Regions from separate parts of the Desmospora activa DSM 45169 genome, predicted to be linked through region 3. Evidence: riboswitches for the same ligand, from Rfam matches in the RefSeq annotation. Region 3 holds a riboswitch; each other region holds the start of a gene.

What was found. Region 3 has a riboswitch for S-adenosylmethionine ahead of metX (homoserine O-acetyltransferase MetX). Riboswitches for the same ligand answer to the same signal wherever they lie in the genome.
Region 1: another riboswitch for S-adenosylmethionine. It lies ahead of metH (methionine synthase); the one in region 3 lies ahead of metX (homoserine O-acetyltransferase MetX).
Region 2: another riboswitch for S-adenosylmethionine. It lies ahead of C8J48_RS10610 (aminotransferase class I/II-fold pyridoxal phosphate-dependent enzyme); the one in region 3 lies ahead of metX (homoserine O-acetyltransferase MetX).
Region 4: another riboswitch for S-adenosylmethionine. It lies ahead of C8J48_RS14830 (methionine ABC transporter ATP-binding protein); the one in region 3 lies ahead of metX (homoserine O-acetyltransferase MetX).

Annotation. Positions count from the first base shown of each region.
Region 1 covers NZ_PZZP01000002.1:131,033-134,171, reverse strand. The annotation lists gene C8J48_RS13945 (ABC transporter substrate-binding protein) at 1-798, opposite strand, end outside; SAM riboswitch class I at 1,298-1,406, shown strand; gene metH (methionine synthase) at 1,522-3,139, shown strand, end outside.
Region 2 covers NZ_PZZP01000001.1:2,184,957-2,188,095, reverse strand. The annotation lists gene C8J48_RS10615 (ornithine--oxo-acid transaminase) at 1-970, opposite strand, end outside; SAM riboswitch class I at 1,224-1,335, shown strand; gene C8J48_RS10610 (aminotransferase class I/II-fold pyridoxal phosphate-dependent enzyme) at 1,412-2,614, shown strand; gene C8J48_RS10605 (aminotransferase class I/II-fold pyridoxal phosphate-dependent enzyme) at 2,619-3,139, shown strand, end outside.
Region 3 covers NZ_PZZP01000001.1:778,480-781,618, forward strand. The annotation lists gene C8J48_RS03760 (ABC transporter permease) at 1-323, shown strand, start outside; gene C8J48_RS03770 (ABC transporter ATP-binding protein) at 455-1,477, shown strand; SAM riboswitch class I at 1,534-1,638, shown strand; gene metX (homoserine O-acetyltransferase MetX) at 1,748-2,854, shown strand; gene C8J48_RS03780 (succinate dehydrogenase cytochrome b558 subunit) at 3,121-3,139, shown strand, end outside.
Region 4 covers NZ_PZZP01000002.1:326,759-329,897, reverse strand. The annotation lists gene C8J48_RS14840 (SDR family oxidoreductase) at 1-592, shown strand, start outside; gene C8J48_RS14835 (sugar transferase) at 741-1,382, shown strand; SAM riboswitch class I at 1,794-1,903, shown strand; gene C8J48_RS14830 (methionine ABC transporter ATP-binding protein) at 1,977-2,984, shown strand; gene C8J48_RS14825 (methionine ABC transporter permease) at 2,968-3,139, shown strand, end outside.

The sequences.
Region 1 (3,139 bases), on a different contig from region 3:
GTTTCCGGCGAGTTCGTTGATCGTCTCTTCCAGTCCGGGGTTGGCGTCCAGTACTTCCTTACGGATGACAGGAGCGGCGTCATAGGGTGGGAAATACTTTTTGTCGTCTTCCAAGGGTTGAAGATTAAATTGCTCGATGCGAGGGTCAGTGGAGAAAGCTACAATCAGATCCACCTCACCATTTTTAACCGCGGTATACATCACATCTTCATCCAGGGAGACCGTTTTGCCGAATTCATAACCGTATTGTTTGGTATAGCCCTTGTACCCGTCTTCCCGTTCATAAAAAGTTCCGGGAGCACCGATACTCATTTGCTCCGCTTTTCCTTTGAGGTCGCTTAAGGTTTTTAGGTTTTTCTTTTTTGCGGTGTCCGCAGTGACGGCTAAGGCATGGTTATTGGCAAATCCAATCGGCTCCAACCATTGGAAATTAAACTCTTTTAGATAACCTTTTTTCGTTTGCTCGTATATCTCTGCCGGGTCGGTATCGGGGATATACTGTTGTTTTAAGAAGACGAGGTATCCTGTACCGCTATACTCCACATACATATCCACATCGCCTTTTTTCATCGCTTCCGTCAAGACGGTTTCCGATCCCAACCCTTCCTTCACTTCCACATCCAGATCAGTGTGCGCTTTTAAATACTCGCCGTAGATGTGAGCCAGGATCCATTGTTCTGTCCAATCTTTTCCGGAGACGACGATTTTACCTTCGGCGGAGTCACCGGCCCCGGCACAACCGACTGCCACGGCGACCGTCAGTATCAGTAACAGGAATCCGATCGATAATTTCTTCACCAAAAAACCTCCACAATCATTTTTTGACATGATAGGAATCAAAACCGTTTTCCCTGCTTAAACGGTTGCTAAACCCCTTATATTTCCTCTGAGTTATTTTAGTAGTGAAAAGGGGCTTCTTGTCGACGTATTCTGCCCAGTATACCGATCTCTAAGCATGAAGTCGAAAAAGTAACCCCATTAGGGTAGGGTTACGGTTGGGGACTGCGGAGACGACTCCGCTGGGTTGTCGGTCAAAGAGAGACTAAGGAACGAAGTGACTGAAGCGAGACTTGTGCTTTCGTGCAAAGCGAGACTGAGGAACTGAAGTGACTGAAGCAAGACTTGTGCTTTAGTGTAAAAGGCGCTACACCGGAAATCACTCCCCTCCTCCCATTACCAGGGTTTATGAGCAGTCTCACTTCATGACATCGCTTGGGCTTTTTCATTGACAAAATAGATGAATTCCTCTATAGTTAATAAACAATTGAGCGCATTTGGTACAAAATTGTATAGTAATCTCTTATCAAGAGAGGTGGAGGGACTGGCCCGATGAAGCCCGGCAACCTGCCGTTTCCATTAACGGTGTGGTGCCAATTCCTGCGGAGATCTTCTCTGGCAGATGAGAGACGTGAACTTATTCACCCAACCTTTCATCATGAGAAGATGAGAGGTTTTTTCGTATTTACTGAGACGATTTATTTACTGAGACGATTTACTTCATTTTGCCGAGGGGCTGATGTTATGACTGCAACTTTGAAACGACCTTCTATCCAACAACGTCTCACCGAAAAGATTTTGATCCTGGATGGGGCGATGGGGACACGCTTACAGGATGCCGATCTACAGCCGCAAGATTTTGGCGGTGAGGAGTATGACGGTTGCAATGAGATGCTCAATCTCACGCGGCCGGATGTGATTCGTCGTATCCACTTGGAGTACCTAGAAGCGGGCGCCGATATGATTGAAACCAACACCTTTGGTGCGACCCGGATTGTGTTGGCAGAATATGAATTACAGGAGCGCGCCTATGAGATCAATGTGGCCGCTGCCCGCTGTGCAGTGGAAGCGGTTGAGCAATTCGGTCATCAAGGTGGTCCTCGCTATGTGGCCGGAGCGTTAGGTCCGACCACCAAAACGCTGTCCGTCACCGGAGGTACCACTTTTGAGGAGCTGATCGACTCTTATGAGGAGCAAGCCCGCGGATTGGTGGACGGTGGAGTAGATGCGTTGCTGCTGGAAACCTCCCAGGATACCCTCAATGTGAAAGCGGCGGGGATCGGGATTGAACGAGCATTTGAAAAGACAGGCCAGCGTCTACCTCTGTTGATTTCCGGTACGATTGAACCGATGGGCACAATGTTGGCAGGGCAAAACGTAGAGGCGTTCTATCTGTCGATCCAACATCTAAAGCCGCTGACGGTGGGGCTCAACTGTGCCACTGGACCGGAGTTTATGCGGGATCACCTGCGCACCTTGGCGGGGATGGCGCACTGTGGTGTCAGTTGTTATCCCAATGCAGGATTGCCCGATGAAGATGGGCACTATCATGAGACACCACAGGCATTGGCGCAAAAATTGACCGCTTTTGCCGATCAAGGTTGGCTCAATATGGCAGGAGGTTGTTGCGGCACGACGCCGGAACATATTCGAGCTTTGGCGGAGGCGTTGCGACATAAAAAACCCCGTGCGGAAAACCGGGAACCGTTGACAGCGGTATCCGGGATTGAGCCTTTGTTTCTGGAAGCGGACAATCGCCCGGTGATGGTGGGGGAGCGTACCAATGTGATCGGTTCGCGCAAGTTTCGCGATTTGATCCAAGAGGGCCAATATGAAGAAGCGTCGGAAATCGCCCGTCGACAGGTGAAGCGAGGAGCACAGATTATCGATGTCTGCTTAGCGGACCCGGATCGGGATGAACAGGAGGATATGGCCCGCTTTCTCTCCTTTGTCGTCAATAAGGTGAAAGTGCCGCTGATGATTGATTCCACCGATCCCGAAGTGATTGAGGCGGCCTTAAAATTTTCCCAGGGAAAAGCGGTAATCAACTCCATCAATTTGGAAGACGGGGAGGAGCGCTTTGCGGAAGTGGTTCCCCTACTTCACCGCTATGGCGCTGCTGTGGTGGTAGGAACGATCGATGAAGAGGGAATGGCGGTAACAGCGGATAAAAAGCTGGCCATTGCCCGTCGCTCCTATGAGTTGCTGGTTGACCGCTATGGCGTTCCAGCGGAGGATATTATCTTTGATCCGTTGGTGTTTCCAGTGGGAACCGGGGATCAGGCGTACATCGGTTCCGCGAAGGAGACGGTGGAAGGGATTCGCCGGATCAAAGAAGTGCTTCCCGCTTGCCAAATTATCT
Region 2 (3,139 bases), 1.4 Mb from region 3:
TCAGTTCGTGTAAAAAATACTCTCCTAGCTCACGGGAGCGCTGCGGTAGATCGTCCTCCACCATGACATCCAAAGCTGCGATTGAAACAGCACAAGCCAGCGGGTTCCCACCAAAGGTAGATCCATGGGAACCAGGTTCAAAAACACCGAGAATCTCCTCGTCGGCGGCAACGGCGGAGATGGGTAGAATCCCACCGCCAAGGGCTTTTCCCATGATAATTAAATCCGGTTTTACTTCTTCCCAATCACAGGCAAACAGTTGACCGGTCCGTCCAAACCCGGTCTGGATTTCATCAGCGGCAAACAGTACACGGTTTTCGCGGCAGATGGCGGCAGCATTTTTAAGGGATCCTGGTGGGGGTACGATCACACCCGCCTCTCCCTGGATCGGCTCCACCAAAAAAGCGGCGGTATTTGGAGTGATGGCTCGGCGCAGGGCTTCTTCATCTCCGTAGGGGATCACCTTGATTCCAGGAAGCAGGGGACCGAAACCGCGTTTGTATTCATCGTTGGAAGAGAGGGAGACGGCAGCCAGGGTGCGACCATGGAAGTTCTCTTCACAGACGATGATTTCCGCCTGGTCCGCGGGGACTCCTTTTGCATCGTAGGCCCAGCGGCGCACCGCTTTGATGGCGGTTTCAACCGCTTCCGCCCCGGTGTTCATCGGCAATACCATCGATTTACCTGTCAATTGGGACACCCGTTGGTAAAAAAGTCCCAGTTGGTCATTGTGAAATGCGCGGGAAGTGAGGGTTACTTTATCCGCCTGCTCTTTTAAGGCTTGGATCAGTCGCGGATGGCGGTGGCCGTGGTTGAGGGCGGAATATGCGCTCAACATATCCATATATCGGTTGCCGTCTGCATCTTCCACCCACACCCCTTCCGCCTTTGCGATGACGATCGGCAGCGGGTGGTAGTTGTGGGCGCCATATTTTTCCGTCAATTGGATCATGGTTTGATTTTGTGACATTCGGATTCCTCCTTGCGACGCGGGATAGCCGCTCTGCTCGATGGGGCTCACTTTTTTAGTGTATACCAGCAAGCCCCATCTAGAGAAGGTTTTGCAGTGAAATGAATAATATTACGGTCAGCTGTATAGTATTGTGTTGCATTTGCTAAATCATGATCCCTTTTTTGTAATCTGCTCTTGACGATGCACCTGGACCTCGATATAATGAAACACAAGTTTTATGCATTGTGCGACAATTTTATAGGTAAACTGTCTCTTATCAAGAGCGGCGGAGGGAACGAGCCCGATGAAGCCCGGCAACCCCGACAGATGTGTCGGAAGGTGCCAATTCTCGCAGGTCCGGTTAGGGATCTGACAGATAAGGGGGGAGAATCCCTGAAACCATCCCTTCCTTATCGGAAGGGTTTTTAATTTGGAGGATAAAGCAAGGGAGAGAGAACGATGGATCGAGATCGATGTCATCATAACCAGGAACGTTTACACCGGGAGACACTGTTGGCCCAGATTGGAAACGGTCGGGAGGAGCGAACAGGGGCAGTCAGCTTTCCCGTTTATCACTCTACTGCTTACCAACATCCGGCGTTAGGTGAATCGACGGGGTATGATTATACCCGTACCGCCAACCCCACCCGCACAATCTTGGAAGATGCGATTGCTGAATTGGAAGGCGGCGATGCCGGTTTTGCGACCAGCTCCGGCATGGCGGCGATTCAAACGGTGATGGGCCTTTTTTCGCAGGGGGATCACCTCATTGTTTCGTTGGATTTGTACGGCGGAACCTATCGTTTATTTGAAGAGGTGTTAAGCCGATACGGTTTATCTTTCAGTTATGTTGACCTTAGGGATGTAGAAGCGGTAAAGGCGGCGGCTACTCCTCATACCAGGGGGATTTTTGTCGAATCACCCACCAATCCCTTGATGCGGGTGACGAATATTAAGGCCATCTGCGATATCGCCAATAAGTGGGGTTGGCTTTCTATCGTCGATAACACCTTTATGACACCCTATTGTCAGCGTCCGTTGGCGCTGGGAGCGGATGTGGTCCTACACAGTGGTACCAAATACTTAGGCGGTCACAATGATGTGCTAGCGGGGTTGATTGTCACTAAGGGAGAGGAATTATCCGCTAAAGTGGCTGCCTTACACAACGGAATTGGAGCGGTCCTCTCCCCCCAGGACTCGTGGTTGTTGATGCGCGGGATGAAGACATTGGCCCTGCGGATGGAAAAACATCAGGAAAATGCGATGGCATTGGCACAGTTTTTGCAGAACCATCCCGCAGTGGATGAGGTGTTTTATCCCTCCCTCGACCCTGAGGAACGAAAGATACAGGAAGCACAGAGCGACGGATTTGGCGGAATGCTCTCCTTCCGCATCCGCGAGGCGGAGTGGGTACCGGAATTTCTACGCTACCTGCGTTTGATCTCCTTCGCCGAAAGTTTAGGGGGAGTGGAAAGCTTGGTTACTTATCCCGCCACCCAGACCCACGCCGACATTCCTGAACCGATACGGCGTAAAGTGGGTGTTTGTGATCGGTTGTTGCGCCTGTCAGTGGGAATTGAGCATTTGAACGATCTGACCGCCGACCTGTCTTATGCTTTGGACCAAGCCCGCTCGACGGTTACCACGGGAAAGGGTGTGTAAAGCGATGAAGTTTGAAACACGGTTACTGCACAACGGCAACGAAATTGATCCGATTACTGGGGCGGCCAGTATCCCGTTGTATCAGGCCTCCACTTTTCACCAAGCGGATGTGGACCAGCCCGGTGTCTATGATTATGCCCGCTCCGGCAACCCTACCCGCCACGCGTTGGAAGAGACGATTGCTCAGTTGGAAGGTGGGTGTCGCGGGTTTGCCTTCGCTTCCGGAATGGCGGCGATCTCCAGTACTTTGTTTCTCTTTTCCACCGGGGATCATTTGGTTGTCTCCAACGATCTGTACGGGGGAACCTTTCGCGTTCTGACCGAAGTGTTGCCGCGGATGGGGATTGAGGCCGATTTTGTGGATACGACTGATCTGGCGGCGGTAGAGGCAGCGGTCAAACCTCATACTCGAGCCATTTATGTGGAAACCCCTTCTAATCCTACGCTTAAAGTGACCGATTTACGGGGGATCGCCGAGATTGCCCAGCGCCATGGTCTGCTCACTGTTGTTGATAATACCTTTCT
Region 3 (3,139 bases):
CTGCCCGCACCCTAGGGGCCGATACTCGCAGGCTGATGCAAAAGCATTTGATCCCAAATGCGATGGGACCGATCATTGTCATGCTCACCTTTACGGTTCCCAGCGCCATCTTTGCGGAAGCATTTCTCAGCTTCTTAGGTCTAGGGGTGCAAGCGCCGATCGCCAGCTGGGGCACCATGATCAACGATGCCTTGGTGGTGATTTTGTCCGATGAATGGTGGCGTCTCTTTTTCCCGGCCTTTATGCTTAGCTTGACGCTGCTGGCTTTTAACGCCCTGGGAGACGGTTTGCGCGATGCGTTGGACCCCAAAATGCGAAAATAGGGAAATAGGGCATTTACCCAAAGGAGAGGTAGCCCTAAAGGACTACGTATTAGAAGGGGCTTTGCCCGAAGGAGAGGTAGCCCTAAAGGACAACGCATTAGAAGGGGCTTTGCCCGAAGGAGTGGTAGGCGATGGAATCTATATTGGAGATTAAAAATTTAAAGGTCACCTTTCATACCCATGCCGGTCCTGTGCACGCCGTTCGTGGAGTCAATCTAAAAGTAGGCAAAGGAGAAGCATTGGCCATCGTAGGAGAGTCGGGCAGTGGAAAAAGTGTGACCGCACAAGCGATTCTCCGCTTGATTCCCTCTCCCCCTGGGCAGATGGAGGAAGGTGAGATTCTCTTTGCCGGGCGTGATCTCGCACGGGTGTCGGAGTGGGAGATGTTTCGGATTCGTGGCTCGGAGATCGGAATGGTATTTCAGGACCCGATGACCTCGTTAAACCCGACCATGACAGTAGGGAAGCAAATAATGGAGGGGCTGATGTGGCATCAACAGCTCACCCGGGAAGATGCACGGCAAAAAGCGGTGGAAATGCTGCGACTGGTAGGCATTCCTACGCCGGAGAAGCGGGTGAATCAATTTCCGCACGAATTTAGCGGGGGGATGAGGCAGCGGGCGATGATCGCCATCGCCCTCTCCTGCAATCCAAAGGTTTTAATCGCCGATGAACCGACGACTGCCCTCGATGTAACGATCCAAGCGCAGATTCTAGAGCTGATGAAGGAGCTTCAGGAGAAAACGGAGACTGCCATCATTTTGATCACCCATGATCTAGGGGTTGTAGCGGAAATGGCGCAACAGGTGGCGGTGATGTACGGCGGAAAAGTGGTGGAGTCCGGCAGAGTGGAAGAGATCTTTCATCACTCCCGTCACCCCTACACTTGGGGGTTGATGGCCTCTATGCCGCGGCTAGATTGGAAACGGGAGGAGGAGTTGACCCCGATTCCCGGTTCACCGCCGGATCTGTTTGATCCTCCCCTGGGTTGCCCTTTTGCCGATCGTTGTCCACATGCGATGCATATTTGCCATGATGAAATGCCGGAGGTGTACTCTGTTTCGGAAGATCATCAGGTAGCGTGTTGGTTGGAACACCCTCAGGCCACACCTGTGAGTCAAACACCCCAGGTACAAATTCGGGCACGTGGGTAATACGGCTTGACAGTAAAGTTAAAACCATCTTATCATAAGGAAAATCATAAACCTTCTTCTTATCCAGAGCGGTTGAGGGACTGGCCCGATGACACTGCGGCAACCACCCTATCAGGGAAAGGTGCCAACTCCTGCTGGACATATGTCCAGGAAGATGGGAAGAGGGGCGGGACATGTGTGTATGCGCAGCCCGGCCTCTTCCATTTGGGAAGGTGCCGGGCTTTTTGCTTGATAATACTCAGCGCGCGGAATGGTCGAGGAGGATTGTAAATGAAAACAGCGGAAAAGGGCGTGGAACGGCGACAGGTGCGCGTTGATCGGTTTTTGCTGGAGTGCGGAAAAGAGTTGACGGCAGTGGAAGTGGCGGTAGAAATCGCAGGAGCTTGGAAGCCGGGACAGGATAATGTGATTCTAATTTGTCACGCCTTGACAGGAGATGCTCATGCTGTCGGGGATGAAAGGGATCCAGGTTGGTGGGATGAACTGGTGGGAAGGGGAAAACCGCTCGATACCGACCGCTTCGCCATGATTACGATGAATGTGTTGGGGGGATGCAACGGCACGACCGGTCCCGCCTCTATCTGTCCACAGAGCGGTCGTCCCTATGGATCTTCCTTTCCATTGGTGACGATTCGGGATATGGTGCGGTTACAACGACAAGTTTTAGCACAAATGAAGGTGGATCACTTGCAGGCGATTGTTGGCGGATCAATGGGAGGCATGATGGTGTTGGAGTGGGGGATACTATATCCCGAAATGTCGCGGCGGCTGATTCCGATTGCGACAGCACCATCGCTAAATGCTATGGCAATCGCCTTTAACGAGATTGCCCGTCAGGCCATTCGGTCAGATCCTGCTTTTGCAGGAGGAGATTACTATCCGGACTCAGGACCGATCCGGGGGTTGGCGGTTGCGCGGATGGTGGGGATGGTCACTTATCGCACTCCGCGGTTGTTTGAGCACCGTTTCGGTCGAAATTTGCAGCGAAGTGGACCGTTATTGAACCAGGAGAGCCTGTTTCAAGTGGAGAGTTATCTTCGCTATCAAGGAAATAAGCTGGTGGACCGCTTTGACGCTAATAGTTATCTGACATTGTTGAAGGCAATGGATACCCATGATATCGGACGGGGACGGGAAGGAGCCCGACGGGCTTTAGCTCGGGTGCAAGCGGCGGTCTTGGTAATTGGAATCGAAGATGACCAACTGTTTCCGGCGTATCAACAGCGAGAATTGCACCGTTGGCTGATTGCGGAGGGAAAGGAGAGCTACCTGTTTACCTTTCCTTCGGATTACGGCCATGATGCTTTTTTGGTCCAGTTTGATAAATTGGCTCCTCCCATTCAGGCTTTTCTCTCGGATACGGTACCCACCGTTTAAAAATGTGACGATTTGGTGGATATCAAAATGAATAAAAGCCCATTTTATCTTGTGTAGAGGTATACCTTTCCAATATGTGAGAATCCCTTACCTTGACGCTCTAGGAAGCTTGGGAGTACAATAAATGTGGCAAATGCGTTAAAACTTCTTGCCTATTGAATAGTTTTTGTTGGTTACCGGCGCTCTGCCGGTAATGCTATGAGCAAAGAAGTTTTACGTATTTAAGGATTTCATCGATTTTATTAGGGGTAAATGGGGGGCAAGTGATGAGTAAGCACCGTAGTT
Region 4 (3,139 bases), on a different contig from region 3:
AAATCCGCAATATTTGCCGATCGATGAAAACCATCCCGTTAATCCGCTCTCTCCTTACGGGATTTCCAAATTTACACCGGAGTACTATCTAAGAGCGTATCAAGATCTCTATGGAATCCCCTTTACCATTTTGCGCTATGCCAATGTTTACGGGCAACGGCAGATCAGCAAAGGGGAGGGGGCGGTGATTGCCATCTTCCTGGAGCGCATTTTGAAGGGGGAACCACTCCGAATTGACGGGGATGGGGAACAAACCCGGGATTATATTCATGTATCCGATATTGCCGCTGCCAATATCGCGGCACTGTCACGGGCCGAAAACCAAGTGCTCAATATTGGAACGGGTATTTCCACTTCCATTAATGAGTTGGTACAGCTTTTGAAAAAGGTGTCAAATAAACCGATTTCTGTTTCCTATGGTCCTGACAGAGAAGGGGATATTAAACATAGTTATTTTGATATTGACGGAGCGCGACGCCATCTGATGTTTAAGCCTAAGGTCAGCCTGGAAGAAGGCCTTATACAAAGCTTGGATTACCTTTTGCAAAACAGGGTTTTACTCCAGCGTGGAACGGCTGTAACAGAATTGTAAAGATAACGTAAAATACGCCTAATCGCGTATTGCCAACCGGTTAGATCTCCAGTATACTGGTTACCAGTTGGTGAAGTTCTGGTAAGTGATTACTGTTTTCAACTATTTTTATTACGGCAGGAGTGGTTTGCGGATGCGTTCAAAAGCGATGGCTTACGAAAGCGATTCGCAAGCGAGTTCGGTTGATCTTCAACCATCGCATGAGCAAACAGGAATGTATCCTGTGGCAAAGCGAATACTTGAAATCTTATTTTCGATTGCGCTCTTAGTGTTTATTCTTCCTGTCATGGTATTGACGATGATTGCCATTAAACTGGAATCAAGAGGTCCGGTCTTTTATAAGCAAGAACGAGTGGGGTTAAACGGTCGACCATTTCATGTGATTAAATTGCGATCAATGCGGATTGACGCTGAGAAAAATGGACCGCAGTGGGCTGCCAAGGATGATCCGCGCGTCACACGAGTGGGCCGCTTTATTCGTAAGACTCGCATCGATGAAGTGCCACAATTGATCAATGTCTTGCACGGGGATATGAGTCTGATCGGTCCACGTCCGGAACGACGGGTGTTTACGGAGAAGTTCGCCAAAGAGATCCCCAACTTTAAAAAGCGGCTAACCATTAAGCCGGGTTTGACGGGTTGGGCTCAAGTGAACGGTGGTTATGATGCTACTCCCAAAGAAAAATTCTTTATGGATATGTATTACATTCGGCGACAATCGTTTGCCTTGGATCTGCAAATCCTGTACCGCACCGTCTGGGTTGTTCTCTCCGGTAGCGGAGCGCGTTAAAAATGAATCATCAACACACACAAAGGTTGCCAATCAATGGCAACCTTTTTTATTCTTCACCATAATCGGTTCTATTTTCATGTAAACCTCTCGATTAGAAAACCAAACGGAGGGTAAGGTATAACAAAAACCACAGGGGAATACTCATCCATGTTGCATTGAAAATGCCCAACAAGAACGATTTACCAACAACAGGGTAATTCATACAGGGCACCTCCGTGACCTCTTGATTAGTTTTTATTATACGGCATATCCCCCGAAAATAGTGTGGGAACGGCAATTTGTAAAGGAAATGTAATGCTTGGGTAAAACCCTTAACAAACGACGATCAACGGTTCGCAAAAACGAAAATATTGACGGGTTGCGTTTCTCATGCTAAAATCATTCTCGACCAATAGGAATAATTGGATTCTCTTATCCAGAGCGGTGGAGGGACTGGCCCGATGAAACCCGGCAACCGACTGCATAGCGGTAAAGGTGCCAATTCCTGCGGAACTGGTAAAGGTTCTGACAGATGAGAGTGGAGAGTTTGGACACAACCTTTCTGCGTATCTGCCAGAAAGTTTTTTTTATGTTGTAAGGGAGGTGTAGGTTGTGATTCAACTGAAAGAAGTATCCAAACAGTTTCCCGTAAAAAGAGGAAATCAGCCGGTGACAGCGTTATCCGGAGTAAATATCGATGTTCAACAAGGTGAGATCTTTGGCATTATCGGCAGAAGCGGTGCCGGTAAAAGCACGCTCCTGCGAATGGTAAACGGATTGGAAAAACCGACGTCCGGAGAAGTGTATGTGGACGGTCAAGCCATTCACCACTTAAATGAAAAAGAGTTGCGCCAGGCGCGCTTACAGATGGGAATGATTTTTCAACACTTTAACCTGTTATGGTCACGAACGGTATGGGGAAATGTGGCATTCCCCTTGGAAGTGGCAGGAATCCCTAAGGACGAAATTGAGGAGCGGGTGAAGCGGCTGTTGGATCGTGTCGGATTAAAAGAACGGGCAACGGCATATCCCTCACAACTGTCAGGGGGGCAGAAACAGCGTGTCGGCATTGCCCGTGCTTTGGCCAACGATCCCAAGGTGTTGTTGTGTGATGAGGCGACATCCGCCCTCGATCCGGAGACGACAGCCTCCATCCTGCAATTGTTGCGGGAAATCAACCGCGACACGGGAATTACACTGCTGCTGATTACACACGAAATGAGCGTAGTTCGCGCCATCTGTCAGCGGGTGGCAGTGATGGACGGGGGCAGTGTGATTGAGTTGGGGGAAGTGGAAGAGATCTTCCAACGGCCGCGCCATGAAGTAACCGCCCAATTTGTGAAGCAGACATTGCTGGAAGGAGCGGAGCAACCCCAGGCCGACGCAGAAACTAGTGTCTGGCTGCAGTTTTCAGTCGACGACTGGAGGGAGTTGTTACCGCATCTGCAAAAGGAAGCCGCTACAAATGGAGTCCGGATTCACTTAGTAGCAGGGGAACTGACTGTGGATGGAGCGGTGACGGTTTCCTTGGAAGGGGAGCCTTCAACCGTAGAAAAAGTGGCGATACGGTTTCGAGAGCGATCGGAGAAGGAGGTGACGGCAGGTGTTAGCGGAAGTTGATTGGCCGCTGGTTTGGCAGGCAAGCGGTGAGACGGTGTATATGGTCGCGATCTCCACTTTTTTTACCGCCCTCTTCGGTATTCCTCTCGGAATCCTACTGGTGATCACTGATCGTGGACAGATTGCAGCCCAACCGTGGTTACAGCGAATCATTG